DNA from 2 places in the Microbacterium sp. BWT-B31 genome. Region 2 is predicted to be linked to the other one. Evidence: predicted binding sites of a transcription regulator. Region 2 holds the regulator's gene; the other holds the start of a gene.
What was found. The regulator LexA, encoded in region 2, represses DNA repair genes until DNA is damaged. The targets are predictions, from matches to a motif close to TCGAACANNTGTTCGA.

Region 1: AB1K54_RS12870 (intein-containing Rv2578c family radical SAM protein) is a predicted target of LexA. The motif match lies at 1,579-1,594, and genes of this name have one in related genera.

What each region holds. Positions count from the first base shown of each region.
Region 1 is NZ_JBFECU010000012.1:43,834-47,246, reverse strand. Features, by position in the region: gene AB1K54_RS12880 (acyl-CoA dehydrogenase family protein) at 1-164, opposite strand, end outside; gene AB1K54_RS12875 (M15 family metallopeptidase) at 323-1,492, opposite strand; gene AB1K54_RS12870 (intein-containing Rv2578c family radical SAM protein) at 1,604-3,413, shown strand, end outside.
Region 2 is NZ_JBFECU010000003.1:35,653-39,065, reverse strand. Features, by position in the region: gene AB1K54_RS04490 (hypothetical protein) at 1-879, opposite strand, end outside; gene lexA (transcriptional repressor LexA) at 1,041-1,721, opposite strand; gene AB1K54_RS04480 (LysM peptidoglycan-binding domain-containing protein) at 2,013-2,375, shown strand; gene AB1K54_RS04475 (histidinol-phosphate transaminase) at 2,400-3,413, shown strand, end outside.

The DNA of each region.
Region 1 (3,413 bases), on a different contig from region 2:
AGGCCGATGATGCCGGCCTCGCCCGCCGCGAGCATGGTCGCACGGTCGATCTCGCCGTCGGCCTCCCACTGCTTGCGCTTGTCTTCGGTCGCGTAGCGCTTGACGAATTCCTTGACGACGTCGCGGAAGGCGTCGTGATCCTCGTCGTAGATGTCGCGCTCCATTGAGCCTGTCCTTTCGTGTTGCCCGGCGGGGCCGTTCGGGCCGCTTCGCCGCAGGCGATCCTACGCCGCACCGTCAGCGAAGCGCCGAACGTGTGAGATTGCATCTCACGATACGCGAAACTCGGTGCCGCCTATTGTGGGATGCCGCAACCGCGCGGTCACGACCCCGCGGGGTAGTCGCCCGCGGCCGGCAGCCCGAAGAACTCCTCGAGCGAGCGCCAGCCCCCGGCGTGGTATTCGGCCGCGAGCTCGACGCCGACATACCGCAGATGCCACGGCTCGGCCATGTAGCCCGTGATCGGCGTCGAGCCCTCTTCGTACCTCGTGATCCAGCCGTACTCCCACGCGTGCCCGACGAGCCACGCCCCCTGAGGCGAGCCGGCGACGTCGTCCATCGTGAGGCACGATTCGAAGCACGGCAGCACGTCGGCGGCCAGTCCGCTCTGGTGCTCGCTGAATCCGGGCCGCGCGCTCTCGAGGTCGGCGTAGGCCGCACCATGCATCGAGACGTAGTCTCCGTAGACGTCGATCTGCGACCAGTAGTCCCGATAGGCGCTGGCCACCGCGATCTCGCCCGCTCCTGCCGAACGGGATGCTTCGGCCAGCGCCGTCATCGCGGCAGCCGCGTCGGGCCGCAACTGGTCGAACGGGCCGAACGTCTGAACGCCGGTGGCGCGCGCCAGCGCGGCGGGCGCGTAGTCCACCGGTGCGGACGGACGGAGCTTGTCGATCACGTTCCACACCCGGGCAGGGTCGTCGAACCCGATGCACGGCATGCCGCCGGCGACGACGGCCTCGCGGAACGCGCGCGCGCCGCCCGCCGCGGCGAGCACGGCCGAGTCGTCGCCTGCGGCGAGAGCCGCGACCACCGCGGGGTTCTCGCACGACGCGAAGGGCACCTGCCTGGGGGGCGGCGGGAGCGGCTCCTCCTGGGGATCGCCCGTCGGCGACGGCGTCGGATGGGGCGTGGGCGACGCGGCCGCGCCGACGACGCTCTGGATCGCGGCGGCCACCGGGTCGGAGGCGTCGACCCCGGCGAAGAGCACGACGGGCGCCCGTGCGTCCGCCACGGCCACCGCCGCCGTGACGACGGATGCCGACGCCACGATGAGAACGCTCCCGATCGCCGTCATGAGCGCGACGACGGCCCTCTTGCGCGTGTGCTTGCGCGCGTGGCGGGGAAGCCCTGACGGGACAGCGGCCAGCAGTTCGCTCCACGCGCTGCGGTGCGACGCGGGGGTCGTCTGGGCAGGGCGGCTCGCCCGCTCGCGCGCTTCTCGCAACGCGCGACGGGTCGTCGTGGGCATGTGCGGTGGGGGTGCCGTCACGCGTCCATTGTGACCCGTTCGCACGCACGGCCGCCAGATCGCGCGCTCGCCCTTCGATGAACCGCCGTGCGGTGGTTGACACAGTGTCGAATCTTTGTTCTACTCTCCTTCATGCGCTGGCAAGGTCAAGAGCTCGGGACGGTGGATGAGGCCGCCCTGCCCGGACTCGACCGACTGCACCCGCTCGTGCGCTCGGTCACCACTCCCGAGTTCGCCGGCATGACCTTCCACGAGGTGCTCTGCAAGTCGGCCCTCAACCATGTGCCCGGGTCGTCGTCGATGCCCTTCGACTGGACGATCAACCCGTACCGGGGCTGCAGCCATGCGTGCGCCTATTGTCTGAGCCCCGACACCTTGGTTCTGTGCGCCGACGGGCGTCAACGCCGGATCGACGAGCTGACGATCGGTCAGGAGGTCATCGGGACCGAGAAGCAGGGCGACTGCCGTCGCTACGTCGCGACCACCGTGAAGGCGAAGTGGTCCACTCGAAGGCGCGCATTCCGCGTGACGCTCGCTGACGGCACTCAGCTCGTCGCCAGTGCCGACCACCGGTTCCTCACCGAACGGGGGTGGAAGCATGTCAAAGATGTGATGGGCGGTCTTGACCAGCGACCGTCTCTCACGACCAGTAACCGGCTGATGGGACGTGGGCTGGGCGAGCGGGCTCGTCTGCGCCCGCCGTTGGACGGCGAGCATCGGCGAGGGTATCTGGCCGGCGTGAGCCGAGGTGATGGGATGCTGCTGCACGGCGCCTATCCCTATGGCGAGCGCACCGCCACGGTCCACCGATTCCGCCTGGCCCTCGCAGATCACGACGCCCTGGACAGAACCCGTCTGCTGCTCGAGGCCGAGGGCGTTCCGACCGTGACCCGCCCCTTCACGCAGGCGACGACCGCTCGGCCAGAGATGTCGGCGATCCACACTGCGCGACGAGCAGACGTCGAGACCATCGAGCGAGTCACCTCCGTTCCGAGCGTGCGTACCCCGGCGTGGCACGCGGGGTTCCTCGCCGGCCTCTTCGATGCGGCCGGCTCCTGTTCTGGTGGCGTGCTTCGCGTCAGCAACAAGAACGAAGAGACTCTTCGGCTCATCCACGACGCCCTCGACGTGCACGGCATTCCACACGTCATCGAGCCGCCGCGATCGAACAGCGTCCGTACGGTGCGCATCTCGGGCGGGCATGCGCAGCGGCGGCGGTTCTTCGCACTCACCGAGCCCGCGATCACCCGAGAGACGGCCATCGCGGGCACAGCCGTCAAGACCGTCGCGGATCTGCGCGTCGTCAGCGTGGAAGACCTCGGACACGACATCGACATGGTCGACATCACCACCGGCACCGGCGATTTCATCGCGAACGGTGTCATCAGCCACAACTGCTTCGCCCGTCCGACACACGAGTACCTCGACCTCGACGCGGGGCACGACTTCGACTCGCAGATCGTCGTGAAGGTCAACGTGGTCGACGTGCTTCGGCGCGAGCTGGCGCGGGGCACGTGGGAACGCGAACCGGTCGCGCTCGGCACCAACACCGACCCGTACCAGCGGGCCGAGGGCCGCTACCGGCTCATGCCCGGCATCATCTCGGCCCTCGCAGAGTCGGGCACGTCCTTCTCGATCCTGACCAAGGGCACGATGGTCCGTCGCGATCTGCCGTTGCTGACCGATGCCGCAGCATCCGTCTCCGTCACGATCGCCACCTCGATCGCCGTGTTCGACGATGCGCTGCAGCACTCGCTCGAACCCGGCGCTCCGACTGCGGCGGCCCGCCTCGAGACGGTGCGCGCCGCCTCCGAGGCGGGTTTTTATGTGACCGTCTTCCTGATGCCTGTGCTCCCCCACCTGACCGATTCGATCGCGTCGCTCGACCACGCGCTGACACGCATCAAGGAGGCCGGCGCCCATCGCGTCGTCTACGGCGCCC
Region 2 (3,413 bases):
GCCGACCAGGATCGCCACTCCGGTGCCGAGCAGGGCGGTGAACCGCCGGCGCGCCACGACGATGCCGACGACCAACAGCGCGAGCGCGATCACGGGCAGCCACCAGACGACGGTGACCGCGAGGCTGTAGATCGTGCCCACGAGCGCGAGCGCCTCGGATTGCACGAGCACGATGGTGTGGGTGACCGGTGGGATCGACGCCGCGAACGTGATCCCCTGATCGACCAGCCGCTGCTTGAGCTCTTCGATGATCGGACCGAGCTGGATCCCTAGGGTGCCGGCCTGGTCGATCGTGACCGCGCCGGTGCCGTCGTTGGTCGCGGTCGCGACGAGGGCGCGATGGCTCACCTGCAGCGCGCGCTCCCACACGTCGGCGAACGCGTCGGATTCGACCACGCGGGTGACGGTCGTGTCGATGAGGCTCTGGATGCCCGAGACCGCGGGCTGGCGCAGCAGGTCGAGAGCCCGCAGCGCCGCCGGCGGCAGATCGAGCGTCGCGATCCCGTCGAACAGATCGTTCGTGAAGGACTCGATGTCGAGACTGTCTTCGATCGCGGCGGTCGCCTCGCCGATGATGAGCGCCTGCACGTCGGGATCGTCGGCGAGCGGTGCGAAGGTCTGCACGAAGGCGGCCTCGTCGACGAGCTGGGTGCGGGTCCAGGTGGCGACGATCGAGATCGGGACCAGGATGCCGGCGATCACGATGCACACCGCCGAGACGAGCGCACGCCACCCGTCGCGTTTGTTCGCTCGGGAGGCGCCGCCCGGTGCGGCGGGCGTGATCGGGGTGACCGGAAGCGTGCCCCCGGTGCGCAGCCGATCGTTGTCTGCGCGAAGCGCCGCGATCTCGGCGCGCAGATCGTCGATCTCAGAAGGCATGGTCCCACCCCTCGATCGTGAACACGCAGGGAGCGTGCGACCGGCGAAGGGATCGTCCCCCCGGCGATGACGCTCACACTATCGGCGCGGACCGACATGTGCGCGCCAGGTGCGCGGTGCGAAGCCCGGGAGAGGGCGCCACGGGACCGGGAAGAAGCCGCTCAGACCGCCCGCAGGACCGCGACCACCTTGCCGAGGACCGTCGCCTCGTCGCCGAGGATCGGCTCGAACGCCGAGTTGCGCGGGAGCAGCCACGTGTGGCCGTCACGGCGGCGGAACGTCTTGACGGTGGCCTCGTCGTCGAGCATCGCGGCGACGATGTCGCCGTTCTCGGCGACGTTCTGCGCGCGCACGACGACCCAGTCGCCGTCGCAGATGGCCGCGTCGATCATCGACTCGCCGACGATCTTGAGCATGAACAGGTCGCCCTTGCCGACGAGCTGGCGGGGGAGCGGGAAGATCTCTTCGACCTGCTGGTCGGCGGTGATGGGAACGCCTGCCGCGATGCGGCCCACGAGCGGGACCAGCGCCGCGTCGCCGACCGGCGGGGCGCTGTCGGCCGGGTTCTCGGTGGCGCCGGGCAGGTCGATCAGCACCTCGAGGGCGCGGGTCTTGCCCGGGTCACGACGGAGGTAGCCGCTCAGCTCGAGCTGGTTGAGCTGATGGGTCACGCTCGAAAGCGACTTGAGGCCGACCGCGTCGCCGATCTCGCGCATGCTCGGCGGGTAGCCCTGCCGCGAGATCGAGCGCTGGATGACCTCGAGGATCGCCTGCTGCTTGTCGCTCAGGCTCTTGCGGCGACGGGTCTGAGGCTTGTCGCGTCCGGCGGTCGCGTCGGTCATCGTGGGTGCTCCTGTCTCACCCCGCCGCATGCGGCGCCGCATCGAGCGAATCCCGGGGGTGCACCGGTCTTCGAATGTCGGAGGTCGATGGTGGGGTGTTGCTATCGAAACCGTATCCGATCACGGGACGATCCGCGCGAATCGACGCGCGTGTCGCTCTTCGAAGGAACGGGCTCGACAGACAGGCTTGACGTCTCCACAAATCGAAGATACGTTCGGAAGGAAAGTTCGCATCCGATCCGCCCGGCCGCGAGTCGGGTGCGAACTTCTCGCCACCGTCGGGAGGAACACATGAGCACCTTCGCCGTCACCACCGCATCGCTCGCCCCGCGTACGCGCCTGCGCCTGACCACCCGAGGGCGGCGCGTGCTCACGCTTCTGGCGGCCCTCCCGGCCGCCGTGGCCCTGGCCGCCGCCATCGTCGGCGGGGGCGCCGCTCTGGCGTCCCGCGACGCGGGCGCGCCCGCCGGCACGTTCGAGACAGTGACCGTGCAGCCCGGCGACACGCTGTGGGCGATCGCCGAAGGGGTCGCGCCCGGGTCCGATCCGCGCGACGTGGTCGACGCGATCGTCCGACTCAATGCGCTCGGCAGCGTGGGGATCGTCGCGGGGCAGGAGCTCGCGATCCCCGCTGCGTACTCGTCGGCGCGCTGAGCCGGGCGCTCTACGATGGGAGGGGTGAGCGTAAGCCTTGACGATCTGCCCCTCCGCGACGATCTGCGCGGACTGAAGCCCTACGGCGCCCCCCAGGCGCCCCTCCCCGTGGCGCTGAACGTCAACGAGAACACGCACCCCGTTCCGCAGGACGTCGCCGACGACATCGTCGATGCGCTCGCCCACGCGCTGCGCGAGGTGAACCGCTACCCCGATCGCGAGTTCACGGCGCTGCGCGAGTCCTTCGCCGGCTATCTCGGCCACGGCCTCACGCGCGACCAGATCTGGGCCGGCAACGGCTCGAACGAGGTGCTCCAGCACATCTTGCAGGCCTTCGCCGGGCCCGGGCGCACCGCGTTCGGCTTCGCGCCGACGTACTCGATGTATCCGCTCCTCACGCAGGGCACCGGGGCGAGGTGGGTCGCGGGCAGGAGCGGTCACGACTTCACCCTCGACCCCGCCGAGGCGGCGGCCCAGATCGAGGCCGCCGCGCCGGACGTCGTGTTCCTGTGCGCGCCGAACAACCCCTCGGGCACCCCGATGCACCTCGACGTGATCGAGGCCGTGTACGACGCGGCCCCGGGAATCGTCGTGGTCGACGAGGCCTACCACGAGTTCGCGCCTCGTGATGAGCGCTCTGCGCTGACGCTGCTGCCCGGCCGCGAGCGGCTCGTCGTCTCGCGCACGATGAGCAAAGCGTTCGCCTTCGCGGGCGCGCGGGTCGGCTACCTCGCCGCGGATCCCGCATTCATCGACGCGCTCCGCCTCGTGCGGCTCCCGTACCACCTGAGCGCCCTCACGCAGGCGGCGGCGACTGCGGCGCTGCGCCACGCCCCCACGATGCTGCGGATGGTGGACGATATCGTCGCCCAGCGCGATCGCATCTCGGCGACGGTCGAGGCGCTGGGCTACACGCCTTACGAGTCGTGGACCAACTTCGTGCTGTTCGGCGGCGTCGAAGACAGCGGGGTGGCGTGGCAGAAGCTGTTCGATCGGGGCATCCTGATCCGCGACGTGGGGATCGCGCACCACCTGCGC